Regions from separate parts of the Streptomyces sp. IBSNAI002 genome, predicted to be linked through region 1. Evidence: predicted binding sites of a transcription regulator. Region 1 holds the regulator's gene; each other region holds the start of a gene.
What was found. Region 1 encodes HrcA, which represses chaperone genes, less so after heat shock. Its sites were predicted from a motif close to TTNGCACTCNGNNNNNCNGAGTGCNAA; they were not measured.
Positions count from the first base shown of each region.

Region 1 (5,716 bases):
ACCTTCTCCACCAGCTCCGCGTCGTGGCGGCCCTCCACGTAGATGCGCCCGGCCCGCGCCACCCGCGCCCTGGCCCCCGGCACGGCGAGCGAGCCCGAGGCGGTGCGGCGGGGCGCGGAGGGGGCGCGCGAGGGGCGGACCAGGGTGACCACGGCCCCGTCCAGCAGGAAGCCGCGCGGCTCCAGCGGGAACACCCGCCGCTTGCCGAAGCGGTCCTCCAGGGTCACCGTGCCCGCCTCGCAGGCCACCACCGCCCCGCAGAAGTCCGTACCGGCCGCCTCGACCACCAGATCGGGCTCCGCGGCCACCTCCGGCACGGCCTTGGGGCGCTTCCACTGGGGGGTCAGGTCGGGGGAGTACTCGCGCATCCGGCCGAGCGTAGGAGAGGCGCGGCGGACACGCCTACGACACGCCGAAACGAGCGGCCAGTGTGGCGCGTTGCGCACGCACGAAGGCCGCGGAGACCACCGCTCCGTGACCCGGCACGTACTGCGCGTCGTCCCCGCCCAGCGCCAGCAGCCGGTCCAGGGCGGCGGGCCACTGCCGGGGCACCGCGTCCGGGCCCGCCGAGGGCTCGCCCGACTCCTCGACCAGGTCCCCGCAGAACACGGTCTCGCGCTCGCCCGGCACGAAGACCGCCAGGTCGTGGCGCGTGTGCCCGGGACCCACATTGGCCAGCAGCACCCGCACCCCGCCCAGGTCCAGCGTCCACTCGCCCGACACCAGGTGCTTCGGAGAGACCATCAGGTCCACCGCCTCCGCGGCCTCCGCCTCGGCCAGGCCGTGGCGCACCGCGTCCCCGCGCAGCTCCTCGCGGCCGGTGGCGAGCAGCGCGTCCAGGCCGACCGCTCCGAACACCTCGGCCCCGGAGAAGGCGGCCCCGCCCAGGACGTGGTCGAAATGTCCGTGCGTGAATGCGATATGGGTCACGTGCCGGCCCGTCAGCCGTTCCGCCTCCGCCCGCACCCGCGCGCCCTCGCGCAGACACGAACCGGGGTCGACGAGGAGCACGGAATCGTCCCCCACCACCAGTCCCACGGTGCAGTCCCACACCGGAAGCCGCCGGCGCCCGGTCCGCCCGGTCAGCCTTTCCCAGCCCGCCTCTTCCCAACGCACGTCCATGCCGCGACGCTACCCTGGCGGGCCTCCCTTGCCAGGGTCTTACTACCCGGCCGTACACTGAGCGGGGGATCTCTGGCACTCGAGCGACCAGAGTGCCAACGACCGGGCTCCAACGACCGAGCCATCAACGACCTAGCTTGCAATGAACACGGCAACGGACCACAGCTGGAGGTGTGCGCGATGCTCAGCGAACGCAGACTCGAAGTGCTGCGCGCCATCGTCCAGGACTACGTCGGGACGGAGGAGCCGGTCGGCTCCAAGGCGCTCACCGAGCGGCACCGGCTCGGCGTCTCGCCCGCCACCGTGCGCAACGACATGGCCGTGCTGGAGGAGGAGGGCTACATCGCCCAGCCCCACACCAGCGCCGGCCGGATCCCCACCGACAAGGGCTACCGCCTCTTCGTCGACAAGCTGGCGGGGGTCAAGCCGCTGTCGACGCCCGAGCGCCGGGCCATCCAGAACTTCCTCGACGGGGCCGTGGACCTCGACGACGTGGTCGGCCGGACGGTGCGGCTGCTCGCGCAGCTGACCCGGCAGGTCGCCGTCGTCCAGTACCCGAGCCTGACCCGGTCGACCGTCCGGCACGTGGAGCTGCTCTCGCTCGCTCCGGCGCGCCTGATGCTCGTACTGATCACGGACACCGGGCGCGTCGAACAGCGGCTGATCGACTGCCCGAGCCCCTTCGGGGAGACCTCGCTGGCCGATCTGCGGGCCCGGCTCAACAGCCGGGTCGTCGGGCGCCGGTTCACCGACGTGCCCCCGCTCGTCCAGGACCTCCCCGAGTCCTTCGAGGCGGACGACCGGGGCACGGTGTCCACCGTGCTCTCGACGCTCCTCGAAACCCTGGTCGAGGAAGCCGAAGAGCGGCTGATGATCGGCGGTACCGCCAATCTCACCCGCTTCGGACACGATTTTCCCCTGACGATCAGGCCGGTGCTCGAAGCGCTGGAGGAGCAGGTCGTGCTCCTCAAGCTGCTGGGCGAGGCCAACGAGTCGGGAATGGCCGTACGGATCGGGCACGAGAACGCCTACGAGGGGCTGAACTCCACGTCGGTCGTCTCGGTCGGTTACGGTTCGGGCGGCGAAACGGTCGCCAAACTCGGCGTGGTCGGACCGACCCGCATGGACTACCCCGGAACGATGGGAGCGGTACGCGCAGTGGCACGTTACGTCGGACAGATCCTGGCGGAGTCGTAAGTGGCCACGGACTACTACGCCGTTCTCGGCGTGCGCCGCGACGCATCGCAGGACGAGATCAAGAAGGCCTTCCGGCGCCTCGCGCGTGAACTCCACCCGGATGTGAATCCGGATCCGAAGACGCAGGAGCGCTTCAAGGAGATCAACGCGGCCTACGAGGTGCTCTCGGACCCGCAGAAGAAGCAGGTCTACGACCTGGGCGGCGACCCGCTGTCCTCGTCGGGCGGCGGCGCGGGCGCGGGTGGCTTCGGAGCGGGTGGCTTCGGCAACTTCTCCGACATCATGGACGCCTTCTTCGGCCAGGCCTCGCAGCGCGGCCCGCGTTCGCGGACCCGGCGCGGCCAGGACGCGATGATCCGCCTCGACCTGGAGCTGGACGAGGCGGCCTTCGGGACGACCAAGGACATCCAGGTCGACACGGCCGTCGTCTGCACCACCTGCTCGGGCGAGGGCGCCGCTCCCGGCACCTCCGCGCAGACGTGTGACATGTGCCGCGGCCGCGGCGAGGTCTCGCAGGTCACCCGGTCCTTCCTGGGCCAGGTCATGACCTCGCGCCCCTGCCCGCAGTGCCAGGGCTTCGGCACCGTCGTCCCGACCCCGTGCCCCGAGTGCGCGGGCGACGGCCGGGTCCGGTCCCGCCGCAGCCTCACCGTCAAGATCCCGGCCGGTGTCGAGAACGGCACCCGCATCCAGCTCGCGGGCGAGGGCGAGGTCGGCCCCGGCGGCGGCCCCGCCGGCGACCTGTACGTGGAGATCCACGAGCTGCCGCACCCGGTCTTCCAGCGGCGCGGGGACGACCTGCACTGCACGGTGACCATCCCGATGACGGCGGCGTCCCTGGGCACCAAGTGCCCGCTGGAGACGCTGGACGGCATGGAGGAGATCGACATCCGGCCCGGCACCCAGTCCGGCCAGTCGATCCCGCTGCACGGGCGCGGCGTCACCCACCTGCGCGGTGGCGGACGCGGCGACCTGATCGTCCACGTCGAGGTGACCACCCCGAACAAGCTGGACGCCCAGCAGGAGGAACTGCTGCGCCAGCTGGCGAAGCTGCGCGGCGAGGAGCGGCCGACCGGCCAGTTCGCGCCGGGCCAGCAGGGGCTGTTCAGCCGCCTGAAGGACGCCTTCAACGGCCGCTGACGGCCTGCGACCTCTCATCGACGAGCCCGGCCGGGGATGCCCCCCGGCCGGGCTCGTCGTATGTGTTCCGGCCGCACCGGGAAGCGGACTATGCCAGGCGAATGCCGTGATTCGGTCCCCTGAGCGGGACATGGCACGATGCAGTGCATGTCCTCGGCACCGAACGGTCTCTGCGCATACCCGATCGTGCAGGCCCCCATGGCGGGCGGCGCCTCCTGTCCGCCCCTCGCCGCCGCCGTGTGCGAGGCGGGCGGACTGGGCTTCCTGGCCGGCGGGTACAAGACCGCCGACGGCATGTACCAGGAGATCAAGCAGGTGCGCGCCCTCACCCGGCGCCCCTTCGGGGTGAACCTCTTCATGCCGCAGACCGGCCACGTGGACCCGGCCGCCGTCGAGTCCTACCGCGGGCAGCTGGCCGGCGAGGCGAGCTGGTACGAGACCTCCCTGGCCGCCGAGGACATCATCGGCACCTGCGACGACGGCTACGACGCCAAGCTCGCCATCCTGCTCGAGGACCCTGTCCCGGTCGTCTCCTTCACCTTCGGCTGTCCCGCCCCGGCGGTGCTGGCCTCCCTGCGCCAGGCCGGTACGTACTCCGTCGTCACCGCGACCTCCGTCGAGGAGGCCCGCCGCGCGCAGGAGGCCGGGGCCGACGCCGTCTGCGTCCAGGGCATCGAGGCCGGCGGGCACCAGGCCACGCACCGGGACGATCCGCAGGCCGACGGCACGGCGTCGGTGGGGCTGCTCGCGCTCGTGGCCCAGGTACGGGAGGCCGTCGCGCTCCCCATCATCGCGGCGGGCGGGCTGATGCGGGGCTCGCAGATCGCCGCGCTGCTCGCGGCGGGCGCGGCGGCGGCCCAGCTCGGCACCGCCTTCCTGGCCTGCCCGGAGTCGGGGTCGGACCCGCTGCACAAGAAGGCGCTGACGGACCCGCTGTTCGTCCGCACCGAGCTCACCCGGGCCTTCTCCGGGCGGCCGGGGCGGGTTCTGGTCAACCGGTTCATGCGCGAGCACGGGCCGTACGCCCCCGCCGCGTACCCGCAGATCCACCACCTGACCTCGGGGCTGCGCAAGGCGGCCGCCGCGGCCGGGGACCCGCAGGGCATGGCCCTGTGGGCGGGCCAGGGGCACCGGCTGGCGCGGGCGCTGCCCGCCGGGGAGCTGATGGAAGTGCTGGCGGCCGAACTGGCCGAGGCACAGAGCACGTTGAAGGCAATGCAGATGAGGAGTGCGTCATGACCGCCCCGGTGTTCGTGGTCGAAGAGGTACCGGCGGGACCGGAGTTCGTCCTGGACGGCCCGGAGGGCCGGCACGCGGTGTCCGTGAAGCGGCTGAATCCGGGCGAGGCGGTGGTCCTCACGGACGGCCGGGGCGGCTGGGCCGAAACGGTCGTGAAGGCGGCGGAGGGCAAGGACCGGCTGGTGCTGACCGTGTCGGGGGCCTTCGAGGAAGCCGAGCCGGCCGTCCGGATCACCGTCGTGCAGGCGCTGCCCAAGGGGGACCGCGGCGAGGTGGCCGTGGAGACCATGACCGAGACGGGCGTGGACGCGATCGTGCCCTGGCAGGCCTCGCGGTGCATCACGCAGTGGCGCGGCGACCGCGGCGCCAAATCCCTGGCCAAGTGGCGGGCCACCGCCCGCGAGGCGGGCAAGCAGTCCCGCCGGGTCCGCTTCCCGGACGTGGCCGAGGCCCTGTCCACCAAGCAGGTGGCGGCGCTGCTGGCCGGCGCCGACCTGGCGATGGTCCTCCACGAGGACCGCGACACCCCATCCGAAGCCCTGGCCGGGGCCGAGCTCCCGGCGGCCGGGTCCATCGTGATGGTGGTCGGTCCGGAGGGCGGGGTCTCCCCGGAGGAGCTGGCCGTCTTCGCCGGGGCGGGTGCCCACCCGTACCGGCTGGGCCGCTCGGTCCTGCGCACCTCGACCGTCGGCACCGCGGCGACGGCGGTCCTGCTGGCCCGCACCGGCCGCTGGAGCTGACCCCCGCGCACGGCCGCCGGCTCAGGGGCGCAGGCCGCGGAGTCCCGTACGCGGTCCGGGGATACGATGCCCGGAGCGATCAACGACACGGAGGCGAAGCGATGGCCGGGGAACCGCAGGCCGACTGCCTGTTCTGCAAGATCGTCGCGGGGAGCATCCCGGCGACCGTGGTCCGGGAGACCGACACGACCTTCGCCTTCCGGGACATCAACCCGCAGGCGCCGACGCACGTCCTGGTCATCCCCAAGGTGCACTACCCCGACGCGGCCTCGCTGGCG
Region 1 covers NZ_JBQPXG010000002.1:3,057,821-3,063,536, reverse strand. Annotated here, with positions in the region: gene ACTVZO_RS14895 (DUF3097 domain-containing protein) at 1-368, opposite strand, end outside; gene ACTVZO_RS14890 (MBL fold metallo-hydrolase) at 403-1,122, opposite strand; gene hrcA (heat-inducible transcriptional repressor HrcA) at 1,303-2,319, shown strand; gene dnaJ (molecular chaperone DnaJ) at 2,320-3,459, shown strand; gene ACTVZO_RS14875 (nitronate monooxygenase) at 3,607-4,698, shown strand; gene ACTVZO_RS14870 (16S rRNA (uracil(1498)-N(3))-methyltransferase) at 4,695-5,438, shown strand; gene ACTVZO_RS14865 (histidine triad nucleotide-binding protein) at 5,540-5,716, shown strand, end outside.

Region 2 (5,716 bases), 1.8 Mb from region 1:
GACGTCCTGCGCGGTGCGCAGCCCGCAGATCTTGATGAACGGTTCCGTCATACCGGTAGTCAACCTCAGAATGGCCGGATGGACGACAACGGGGTGGAGATCATCACAGGGGGTCCGGATGCCGGACTCGACGAGCGGCTGAGCAAGGAGCTGGACGCCTTCAACCAGGCGGCGACGCCGGGACAGGAGCAGTCCGAGTTCACCGTGCGGATCACGGACGCGGACGGCGCGCTCGTCGCCGGACTGAGCGGCTGGAGCTGGGGCGACCGGGCGGGCATCGGGATGACCTGGGTACGGGAGGACAGCCGGGGCGGCGGCTGGGGCGGCAGGCTGCTGGCCGCGGCGGAGGCGGAGGCGCGCCGCCGGGGCTGCGCGAGCATCCTGGTCTCGTCCTTCACCTTCCAGGCGCCGGCTTTCTACGCCCGGCACGGCTATGTGGAGACGGCCCGGGTGCCGGGCTTCCCGGGCGGCCACGAGGACGTGTACTTCCTCAAGCAGCTCCAGCGGGTGTCTGACGGAGGTCCGTGAACGCCCGAGGGCGGCACCCCCGCGGGGGTGCCGCCCTCGTTCGAGAACAGCCGATCAGCCAGGGGCCGATCAGAAGTCCATGTCACCACCCGGCATGCCGCCGCCCGCGGGGGCACCGGCCTTCTCGGGCTTGTCGGCGATGACGGCCTCGGTCGTCAGGAACAGCGCGGCGATCGACGCGGCGTTCTGCAGCGCGGAGCGCGTGACCTTCGCCGGGTCGATGATGCCCTCGGCGATCATGTCGACGTACTCGCCGGTCGCGGCGTTCAGGCCCCAGCCGATCTGCAGGTTGCGGACCTTCTCGACGACGACGCCACCCTCGAGACCACCGTTGACGGCGATCTGCTTGAGCGGGGCCTCGAGGGCCAGGCGCACGGCGTTGGCGCCGGTCGCCTCGTCGCCCGTGAGCTCGAGCTTCTCGAAGACCGCGGAGGCCTGGAGCAGGGCCACGCCGCCACCGGCGACGATGCCCTCCTCGACGGCCGCCTTCGCGTTGCGAACGGCGTCCTCGATGCGGTGCTTGCGCTCCTTGAGCTCGACCTCGGTCGCGGCGCCGGCCTTGATGACGGCCACGCCGCCGGCCAGCTTCGCGAGGCGCTCCTGGAGCTTCTCGCGGTCGTAGTCCGAGTCGGAGTTCTCGATCTCGGCGCGGATCTGGTTGACGCGGCCCTGGACCTGGTCGCTGTCACCGGCACCGTCGACGATGGTGGTCTCGTCCTTGGTGATGACGACCTTGCGGGCGCGGCCGAGCAGGTCGAGACCGGCGTTCTCGAGCTTGAGGCCGACCTCCTCGGAGATGACCGTGCCACCGGTGAGGATGGCGATGTCGCCGAGCATGGCCTTGCGGCGGTCGCCGAAGCCCGGGGCCTTGACGGCGACGGACTTGAAGGTGCCGCGGATCTTGTTGACGACCAGGGTCGACAGGGCCTCGCCCTCGACGTCCTCGGCGATGATCAGCAGCGGCTTGCCGGACTGCATGACCTTCTCCAGGAGCGGCAGCAGGTCCTTGACCGAGCCGATCTTGGAGTTGACGATCAGGATGTACGGGTCGTCGAGCGACGCCTCCATACGCTCCATGTCGGTGGCGAAGTACGCCGAGATGTAGCCCTTGTCGAAGCGCATGCCCTCGGTGAGCTCGAGCTCCAGACCGAAGGTCTGCGACTCCTCGACGGTGATGACGCCTTCCTTGCCGACCTTGTCCATGGCCTCGGCGATGAGCTCGCCGATCTGGGTGTCGGCGGCGGAGATGGAGGCCGTCGAAGCGATCTGCTCCTTGGTCTCGACATCCTTCGCCTGCTCGAGCAGGGCGCCCGAGACGGCCTCGACGGCCTTCTCGATGCCACGCTTGAGGGCCATCGGGTTGGCGCCGGCCGCCACGTTGCGCAGGCCCTCGCGGACGAGCGCCTGGGCGAGCACGGTGGCGGTGGTCGTACCGTCGCCGGCGACGTCGTCCGTCTTCTTGGCGACTTCCTTGACCAGCTCGGCGCCGATCTTCTCGTACGGGTCCTCGAGCTCGATCTCCTTGGCGATGGAGACACCATCGTTGGTGATCGTGGGGGCGCCCCACTTCTTCTCAAGGACGACGTTGCGACCCTTGGGGCCAAGGGTGACCTTGACGGCGTCGGCGAGCTGGTTCATCCCACGCTCGAGACCGCGCCGGGCCTCCTCGTCGAACGCAATGATCTTGGCCATCTGAAGTGGTCCTCCCGGACAGCGGTGGATTGCTCCCAGGACCGCGCCCGCGCCCGCGACGGACGGCCTGCGTGCCCGGCGGTTCCTTCCCGCCGGACGCTGCGGGCCTCACCGACCCGGTCCTCGTTTCAGTAGCACTCTCACGTGGAGAGTGCTAACGCCAATGATTAGCACTCGACCCCCGCGAGTGCAAGCGGCTTGGGGGAACACCCCGGTGAACGCACCGGAGACACGCGAGGGGCCCACATCCCGTGTCCGGGATGTGGGCCCCTCCTGTACGCGTGGGCGGTCGATCGCGCCGGGACTAGCCGAGTGCGAGCTTGACCATGTCCGCCTGCGGACCCTTCTGGCCCTGCGAGATCTCGAACTCGACCCGCTGACCCTCTTCAAGGGTGCGGTACCCGTCCATCTGGATGGCGCTGTAGTGGACGAACACATCCGCACCACCGTCGACCGCGATGAAGCCGTAGCCCTTCTCCGCGTTGAACCACTTGACGGTGCCCTGAGCCATGCCTAACTCCCCTATTACTGGCCCTTGCGCAGGAACGCACTTCGCGGTCCCGGGTCATCACTTGCGTCGGAACGCGTCGACCGAGGCTGAATGTATCCGCGCCGGTGCTGTCTGCAACAGGTCAATCCGACGAGAATTCTGGACACGGGGAAACATAGAAATAGAGTGAAAATCTGGCATATTCCAGGGCAACTCGGGCCCGGCATATCTCGCCAATGCCCCATACCGCGCTTGCACATTGACCCGATGTCGACCCTGACGCGAGCCGTTCATATGCGCCCGGCATGAGCAGCGGAGGGGACTTCCCCAACTCTACCGCGCCCAATCAAACAGAATTACCCCCTCCGCTTATTAACGGAGGGGGTAATTACGGTTTCGCGTGTCAGCCGCCGGCGACGGCGGGAATGATGGAGACGCCCGCGCCGTCCGGCGTCGCCGCCTGCAGCCCGCCCTCGAAGCGCACGTCGTCGTCGTTCACGTAGACGTTGACGAAGCGGCGCAGCTTGCCCTGGTCGTCCAGGACGCGCGCGGCGATGCCCGGGTGGTTCTTCTCCAGGGACTCGATGACCTCGGCCAGGGTGGCACCCTCGGCCGGGACCTCGGCCTGACCGCCGGTGTAGGTGCGCAGGATGGTGGGGATGCGGACGTTGACGCTCATGGCGCTACTGCCTTTCCGGTAGTACGGGGAGGGAGGGTCAGGCGAGGCCGGCGGCGCGGAACGCGTCCAGGCTCGGGCGGATGGTGGCGGTCTGCCCGCTGTCCGCGGCCACCGCCTCCAGGGTCTTGAGGCCGTCGCCGGTGTTCAGGATGACGGTGGTCAGCGTCGGGTCGAGCTGCCCGTTCTCGATGAGCTTCTTCGTGACGCCGACGGTCACGCCGCCCGCGGTCTCGGCGAAGATGCCCTCGGTCTGCGCGAGGGTCTTGATGGCCTCGACGACCTGCTCGTCGTTGACGTCCTCGACGAAGCCGCCGGTGCGCCGCGCGATGTCCAGGACGTACGGGCCGTCCGCCGGGTTGCCGATCGCCAGGGACTTGGCGATGGTGTTCGGCTTCTGCGGCCGGACCACGTCGTGACCGGCCTTGAAGGCGGAGGAGACCGGGGAGCAGCCCTCGGCCTGGGCGCCGAAGATCTTGTACGGCTTGTCCTCGACGAGACCGAGCTTGATCAGCTCCTGCAGACCCTTGTCGATCTTCGTCAGCTGCGAGCCGGACGCGATCGGGATGACGATCTGGTCGGGCAGCTGCCAGCCGAGCTGCTCGCAGATCTCGTACGCCAGGGTCTTGGAGCCCTCGCCGTAGTACGGGCGCAGGTTGACGTTGACGAAGCCCCAGCCCTCGCCCAGCGGGTCGCCGATGAGCTCGGAGCAGAAGCGGTTCACGTCGTCGTAGTTGCCCTCGATGCCCACGAGGTCGCCGCCGTAGACACCGGCCATGACGACCTTGCCCTGCTCCAGGTCGTGCGGGATGAACACGCAGGAGCGGAAGCCGGCCCGGGCGGCCGCGGCGCCGACGGCGCCGGCCAGGTTGCCGGTGGAGGAGCAGGACAGGGTGGTGAAGCCGAAGGCGCGGGCCGCCTCGACGGCGATGGCCACGACGCGGTCCTTGAAGGAGTGCGTCGGGTTGCCGGAGTCGTCCTTGACGTACAGCTTGCCGGTGACGCCGAGCTCCTTGGCCAGGTTGGCCGCGTCCACGAGCTTGGTGAAGCCCGGGTTCAGGCTGGGCTTGGAGGCCACGTCCGCGGGGACCGGCAGCAGCGGCGCGTAGCGCCAGATGTTGTTCGGACCGGCCTCGATCGCGGCGCGCAGGGCTTCGGGGTCACCGGTCGGGAGGTCGTAGGCGACTTCCAGAGGTCCGAAGCACTCGGCGCACGCGAAGATGGGTCCGAGTTCGAAACGGGTACCGCACTCGCGACAGGAAAGCGCGGTGGCGGGTCCGAGATCGACAGAGGTGGAAGCAGTCTGTGCAGCCATGATGGCGAGGCCCTTTCTCCTCATCTTCCCCATGGCGCACTTCGCCATGAGACGGAATTGGCACCTTCCCTAGCCGGGGCCCCGCAGGATGCGTGTCGCATCGCGAGAACCGACTGGAGGGTTGCCGGGGCTTCAACGGGCCGTGTCCCTCTGCCCCTCTGGATGAGCGGTATGGCACCGGCACACGCGCTCTATGGCGCGCCGGTGCGTTTGTACGCGAGGCCCCCCGGCATGCGGCGGTCCTGCGCGTTGTTCAAGACTGTAACCGAAGGTCCGAACGGTTGAGACAGCCGTCCGAACCGCGAGATGGATCACTTTTCGGTCAATCCGACCCGCAAGCCGATCGATGTGCAAGGAGTCTCAGAGTGCTGGAAGAGGTGGAGCGCTGGCTGGCCGACCGCTCCTGGTCCGCCGCCGACCGACCGCTTGACCAGCTGCTGGACCGGAAACGGGCAGCTGGGACCACGGTCAGCGTGGTGCTGCCGGCGCTCGACGAGGAGGCGACGGTCGGCGCGATCGTCGAGGTGATCCGCCGCGAGCTGATCGAGGGACTGCCGGTCCCCCTGGTGGACGAGCTCGTCGTGATCGACTCGGGCTCCGGCGACGCTACAGCCGAAGTCGCGGCGAAGGCCGGCGCCCGGGTGGTGCACCGGGACGACGTCCTGCCGCGGATTCCGGCGCTGCCCGGCAAGGGCGAGGTGCTGTGGCGCTCCCTGCTGGCCACCACCGGGGACATCGTCTGCTTCGTCGACGCCGACCTGCGGGAGTTCTCGGCCACCTTCGTCTCCGGGATCGTGGGGCCGCTGCTGACCGAGCCGGACGTGCAGTTCGTGAAGGCCATGTACGACCGGCCGCTCGGCCCGGAATTCGACGGGCCCCCCTCCGGCACGTCCCCCGGCCAGGGCGGCCGGGTCACCGAGCTCGTCGCGCGCCCGCTGCTCAACCTGCACTGGCCGCAGCTCGCCGGCTTCGTCCAGCCGCTGGGCGGCGAGTACGCCGTACGCCGCTCCCTGCT
Region 2 covers NZ_JBQPXG010000002.1:4,892,730-4,898,445, reverse strand. Annotated here, with positions in the region: gene ACTVZO_RS23770 (phosphoribosylanthranilate isomerase) at 1-51, opposite strand, end outside; gene ACTVZO_RS23765 (GNAT family N-acetyltransferase) at 79-528, shown strand; gene groL (chaperonin GroEL) at 598-2,220, opposite strand; gene ACTVZO_RS23755 (cold-shock protein) at 2,525-2,731, opposite strand; gene ACTVZO_RS23750 (MoaD/ThiS family protein) at 3,114-3,389, opposite strand; gene thrC (threonine synthase) at 3,427-4,725, opposite strand; SAM riboswitch class I at 4,719-4,870, opposite strand; gene ACTVZO_RS23740 (glucosyl-3-phosphoglycerate synthase) at 5,067-5,716, shown strand, end outside.
Region 2: groL (chaperonin GroEL) is a predicted target of HrcA. The motif match lies at 2,388-2,414, and genes of this name have one in related genera.

Region 3 (5,716 bases), 2.2 Mb from region 1:
GATGTCCTGCTTGGCGACGGCCCGCCCGGGCTGCTCCATCAGACAGGCCAGTACGCCCAGTTCGCGGGCGGTGAGCTCGATGTCGTGGGAGCCGCGGCGGCAGCGGCGGCCCTGCGGGTCGAGGAAGAGGTCGCCGGCCTGGAGGGTGCTGCGGTCCGGGCCGCCCGCGCGGCGGGCCAGTGCCCGGATCCGGGCGGCGAGGACGACGAAGGAGAACGGCTTGGTGAGGTAGTCGTCGGCCCCCGAGTCCAGGCCCTCGGCCTCGTCGTACTCGCCGTCCCGGGCGGTCAGCATCAGCACCGGGGTGGTGTCGCCGTGGGCGCGCATGCGGGTGCAGATCTCGTAGCCGCTCATGCCCGGGAGCATCAGGTCGAGGAGGACCACGTCGTACGGGCCGCCCGCGAGGGCGAGGTCCAGGCCGCGGTGGCCGTCGTGCGCGACCTCGACCAGGTGGCCGTCGGCGGACAGGCCGCGCCGCAGGGATTCGGCGAGGCCCTCTTCGTCTTCGACCACGAGGATGCGCACGGCCCAAGCGTTACATATCGGGCTCAGCCGCCCGGGCACTCGCTGCTGTCGCCGCCGCTGCGGCACACGTGGCCCGAGCCCGTGGACGCGGGGTCCGGGCCGGTCTCCTGCGGGGACGCCGCCCGGTACGAGGTGATCACCATCATCAGCAGCGTCCCGATGACCAGGGCGAAGATCGCACTGTGCACGGCAGCCGAGAACCACGCGCGCCGCCAGGCGAAACCGAAGGCGGTCCCGGCGCACACGAAGCACATGGCGCCGAGGAACACGTACGCCTCGACGGTGAGCGGAATCCCCTGCCAGTGGGAGCCCTCGGGCGCGAAGGGCATGATCAGGCCGAACGCCGCGAGGGAGGCCCACAGGACCCCCGCGACCAGCACCGAGGCCACCAGTGTGCCGGTGAAGATGGCCAGCACGATGTCCGCCGTCCAGTGGAGGGGCCGCCGCGACTGTGTCGTCATGGCGCGCAGTATCGCGCCGGGACGGGGCCGGGCGCCTGAGTACGGGTACTCACCGCGCGCTCCGCGCCTGCCCGGCCGAGGCGCCGGCCGCGGCCCCGGGCACCCCCTCCGCCCCGGGCACCCCCTCCGCCCCGGGCACCTCCTCCGCCCCCGATGCCCCCTCCGCCCCGGGCACCTCCTCCGCCCCCGATGCCCCCTCCGCCCCGGGCGCCCGCTCCCGCCTCCGCGCCAGCGCGTCCCGGGAGGCCGCGCCCACGGCCCACACCGGGAACACGAGGGAGAGCACCCCCACCGCCCCCGGCCCCAGCCAGACCAGGACGCCGGGCTGCACGGCCGTGCCGGCGGACGGCCCGAGGACGAAGGCGGTCCGCGGCCCGTCCGGCCGGGAGTCGAAACTGGTGTCGACCTCGACCCGCGGGATCGTGAACGATCCGTCGCCGGCCGCGAACGACCCCTCGCACATCCAGTGTTCGTCCCCGTCCGAGTCCTGTTCCGCCACGCACCGCGAGGCGAGGAAGGTGCCCTCCACCCCGGCCGCCTGGGCCGCCAGCCGCGGTACGGAGCCCGACAGCATGTAGATCCCGGCCGCCAGGCCGACGGCGATCGGTACGAGGTGGCGCGGACGCACGCCGGAGTTTGTCCTGGTCATGGCGGGAGAGTAATGAGATCGAACGCCCGTGCGCCGGGTTTTCGCCGGTTCCGGGGGCCCCGCCGCGCAACGCGCACCGTCGAGAATTGGCACTCCGCTTGACCGAGTGCTAATCGCCGGAATAGTGTCGCACCTGGCACTCGCCACCGGTGAGTGCCAACACAGCGACAGGCAGGTCCGGCACCCGCGACGACGGATCGACCTGGTCGCCACCTCAGACAGTTAACCCCGGATCTCCGAAGGGGGAGGTCGGATCGTGACGACCGCCAGCTCCAAGGTTGCCATCAAGCCGCTCGAGGACCGCATTGTGGTCCAGCCGCTCGACGCCGAGCAGACCACGGCCTCCGGCCTGGTCATCCCGGACACCGCGAAGGAGAAGCCCCAGGAGGGCGTCGTCCTCGCCGTGGGCCCGGGCCGTTTCGAGGACGGCCAGCGTCTCCCGCTGGACGTCAACGTCGGCGACATCGTGCTGTACAGCAAGTACGGCGGCACCGAAGTGAAGTACAGCGGCGAGGAGTACCTCGTCCTCTCGGCTCGCGACGTGCTCGCGATCGTCGAGAAGTAATTCGCTTCAAGTTTTTGTTTGAGCTGCGCCCCTGGTCACCCTGCTGATGCCGGGCGGCGAGGGGCGTAGTTCGTTCCAGGCGGTGGCGGTCGCGGTGAGCGGCCGATCGCAACGAGAGGACTGAACCGCTCCCATGCCGAAGATTCTGAAGTTCGACGAGGACGCCCGTCGCGCCCTCGAGCGCGGCGTCAACAAGCTTGCCGACACGGTCAAGGTGACGATCGGCCCCAAGGGCCGCAACGTCGTCATCGACAAGAAGTTCGGCGCCCCCACCATCACCAACGACGGCGTCACCATCGCGCGCGAGGTCGAGCTGGACGACCCGTACGAGAACCTGGGCGCGCAGCTCGTGAAGGAGGTGGCGACCAAGACCAACGACATCGCGGGCGACGGCACCACCACCGCCACCGTGCTGGCCCAGGCGCTGGTCCGCGAGGGTCTGCGCAACGTCGCCGCGGGCGCGTCCCCGGCCGCCCTGAAGAAGGGCATCGACGCCGCGGTCAAGGCCGTGTCCGAGGACCTCCTCGCGACCGCCCGCCCGATCGAGGACAAGTCCGACATCGCCGCCGTGGCCGCGCTCTCCGCGCAGGACCAGCAGGTCGGCGAGCTCATCGCCGAGGCGATGGACAAGGTCGGCAAGGACGGTGTCATCACCGTCGAGGAGTCCAACGCCTTCGGCCTGGAGCTGGAGTTCACCGAGGGCATGGCCTTCGACAAGGGCTACCTCTCGCCGTACATGGTCTCCGACCAGGAGCGTATGGAGGCCGTCCTCGACGACCCGTACATCCTGATCAACCAGGGCAAGATCTCCTCCATCCAGGACCTCCTGCCGCTGCTCGAGAAGGTCATCCAGGCCGGCGCCTCGAAGCCGCTGCTGATCATCGCCGAGGACGTCGAGGGCGAGGCCCTGTCGACCCTGGTCGTCAACAAGATCCGCGGCACCTTCAACGCGGTGGCCGTCAAGGCCCCGGGCTTCGGTGACCGCCGCAAGGCGATGCTGCAGGACATGGCCACCCTCACCGGTGCCACCGTCATCGCCGAGGAGGTCGGCCTCAAGCTCGACCAGGCCGGTCTGGACGTACTGGGCTCCGCCCGCCGCGTCACGATCTCCAAGGACGACACGACCATCGTCGACGGTGGCGGCAGCCACGAGGAAGTCGTCGGCCGTGTCAACCAGATCAAGGCCGAGATCGAGTCCACGGACTCCGACTGGGACCGCGAGAAGCTGCAGGAGCGCCTGGCGAAGCTCGCCGGCGGCGTCTGCGTCATCAAGGTCGGCGCCGCCACCGAGGTGGAGCTCAAGGAGAAGAAGCACCGTCTCGAGGACGCCATCTCGGCGACCCGCGCCGCGGTCGAGGAGGGCATCGTCTCCGGCGGTGGCTCCGCGCTCGTCCACGCCGTAAAGGTCCTCGAGGGCAACCTCGGCCTGACCGGCGACGAGGCCACCGGTGTCGCGGTCGTGCGCCGCGCCGCCGTCGAGCCGCTGCGCTGGATCGCCGAGAACGCCGGCCTCGAGGGTTACGTCATCACCTCGAAGGTCGCCGAGCTCGAGAAGGGCCAGGGCTTCAACGCCGCCACCGGCGAGTACGGCGACCTGGTCAAGGCCGGCGTCATCGACCCGGTGAAGGTCACCCGCTCCGCGCTGGAGAACGCCGCTTCCATCGCCTCCCTGCTGCTCACGACCGAGACCCTGGTCGTCGAGAGGCCGGCCGAGGAAGAGGCCGACGCGGGCCACGGCCACGGTCACGGCCACAGCCACTGATCGAGCACCGCGCTCGGAAGGCCCCGTCCCGCATCCGCGGGGCGGGGCCTTCCCGTGTGTGCGGGCTAGATGGCGCCCAGCTGGCGCATCAGGCCCATGGCGTCCACGTGCCACCAGCCCTCCGCGATCATCCCGTCCTCGCAGCGGAACGTCGTGGTGCCGGTCATGGTGCACTTCTTGCCGGTCGGTGCGATGCCCCGGAACTCGCCCTTGTGGGTCCCGGCCCAGCTCCACACCGTGGTGACGTAGTCGCCCTCGGCCAGCTGCGCGTCCGTGGTGAAGCGGAAGTCGAACGCGTCGCGCCAGGCCGTGATGTCCTCGCGCACGGCGTCGCGGCCTGCGACGGAGACGTCCTTCATGGTGTCGTGGTCGATGTACCGGGCCGCGACCATCTCGTCGAGGACGTCGAGGTTCCCCTTCGTGATGCACTCGTCGAACATCCGGTTCACCATGTGCTTGTTGATGCTCTCGTCGCGGACCACGTCGAGGTTGGTGAAGGTCGGCATCCCCTCGCACAGGGCCACCATCTCCTGGAACATCGTGTCCGTCTCCGGGAGCTGAGAGTTCCTCATGGCCTCTTCGTACGAGGGGAATTCGACCACGTCCACGTAGTGGTTCTCGTTCTCGCGGTCCTTGCCCACGATGCTGTGGGTGACGGTGCGCTTGCCCTGGCTCTGCGAGACGTACCGGTCGAGCAGCTGGTTGAGGTCGTCCTGCCGACTGGTCTTGTAATCGATTATCTGTATGAATGTCATGGCGTCTCCCGGGCTGGATGGGACACGTCCATTTTAAGTAGATTTCACCCATTTGGCGGGTTTACCGGCGAGTTACCGGTCTGCGGGTCGCGGGTCGCCGCTCACTGGGGTCCGTACTTGCGGCCCGTCCGGGACGACACCCCGCCCAGCAGCCCGCGCGGCGTCAGCTTCACCACGCCCATCAGCGCCTTGTACCGCGGGTCGGGGATCGACACCGTCTTGCCGCGCGCCAGGTCCGCCAGGGCCGCGGCCACCAGCTTGTCGGCGTCGAGCCACATCCAGCCGGGGATGTTGTCGGTGCCCATGCCCGCGCGCTGGTGGAACTCGGTGCGCACGAAGCCGGGGCACAGGGCCATCAGCCGCACCCCGGAGCCCGCCAGGTCCCGCGCCGCGCCCTGGGTGAACTGCACGACCCAGGCCTTGCTCGCCCCGTAGGTGCCGCGCGGTACGAACGCCGCCACCGAGGCCACGTTGATCACGCCGCCGCGCCCGCGCGAGCGCATCGACCCGGTCGCCGCCGAGGTCAGCCGCAGCACCGCCTCGACGTGCACCTTGAGCATGGTGAGCTCGTCGGTCATGGAGACCTCGAGGTAGCGGCCCTTGTTGCCGAAGCCCGCGTTGTTGACCAGCAGGTCCACCGGGTGGGTGCGGTCGCCGAGCCGCAGCTCGACCGCCGCGATGCCCTCCTCCGTGGAGAGGTCGGCGGCCAGCACCTCGGCCTCGATGCCGTGCCGGTCGTGCAGCTCGGTGGCCTGCTCGCCCAGCCGCTCGGTGTCACGCGCCACCAGCACCAGGTTGTGGCCCTGGGCGGCGAGCCGCCGGGCGAAGGCGGCGCCGATGCCCGCCGTGGATCCCGTAATCAACGCAGTCGTCATAGGCGCAACCTAGCCGCCCCGGGTGACGGCGTTACCTCGCCCCGTCCCCGGCCCCGTACTTCTCCACGTACTGCCGCACCCGCTCGTGGGCCTCCGGCTCCATCGCCGCGCCCGCCGCCAGCGT
Region 3 covers NZ_JBQPXG010000002.1:5,217,674-5,223,389, forward strand. Annotated here, with positions in the region: gene ACTVZO_RS25355 (response regulator transcription factor) at 1-525, opposite strand, end outside; gene ACTVZO_RS25360 (hypothetical protein) at 549-986, opposite strand; gene ACTVZO_RS25365 (hypothetical protein) at 1,036-1,635, opposite strand; gene groES (co-chaperone GroES) at 1,892-2,200, shown strand; gene groL (chaperonin GroEL) at 2,334-3,962, shown strand; gene ACTVZO_RS25380 (ester cyclase) at 4,028-4,717, opposite strand; gene ACTVZO_RS25385 (SDR family NAD(P)-dependent oxidoreductase) at 4,819-5,592, opposite strand; gene ACTVZO_RS25390 (MOSC domain-containing protein) at 5,624-5,716, opposite strand, start outside.
Region 3: groES (co-chaperone GroES) is a predicted target of HrcA. The motif match lies at 1,722-1,748, and genes of this name have one in related genera.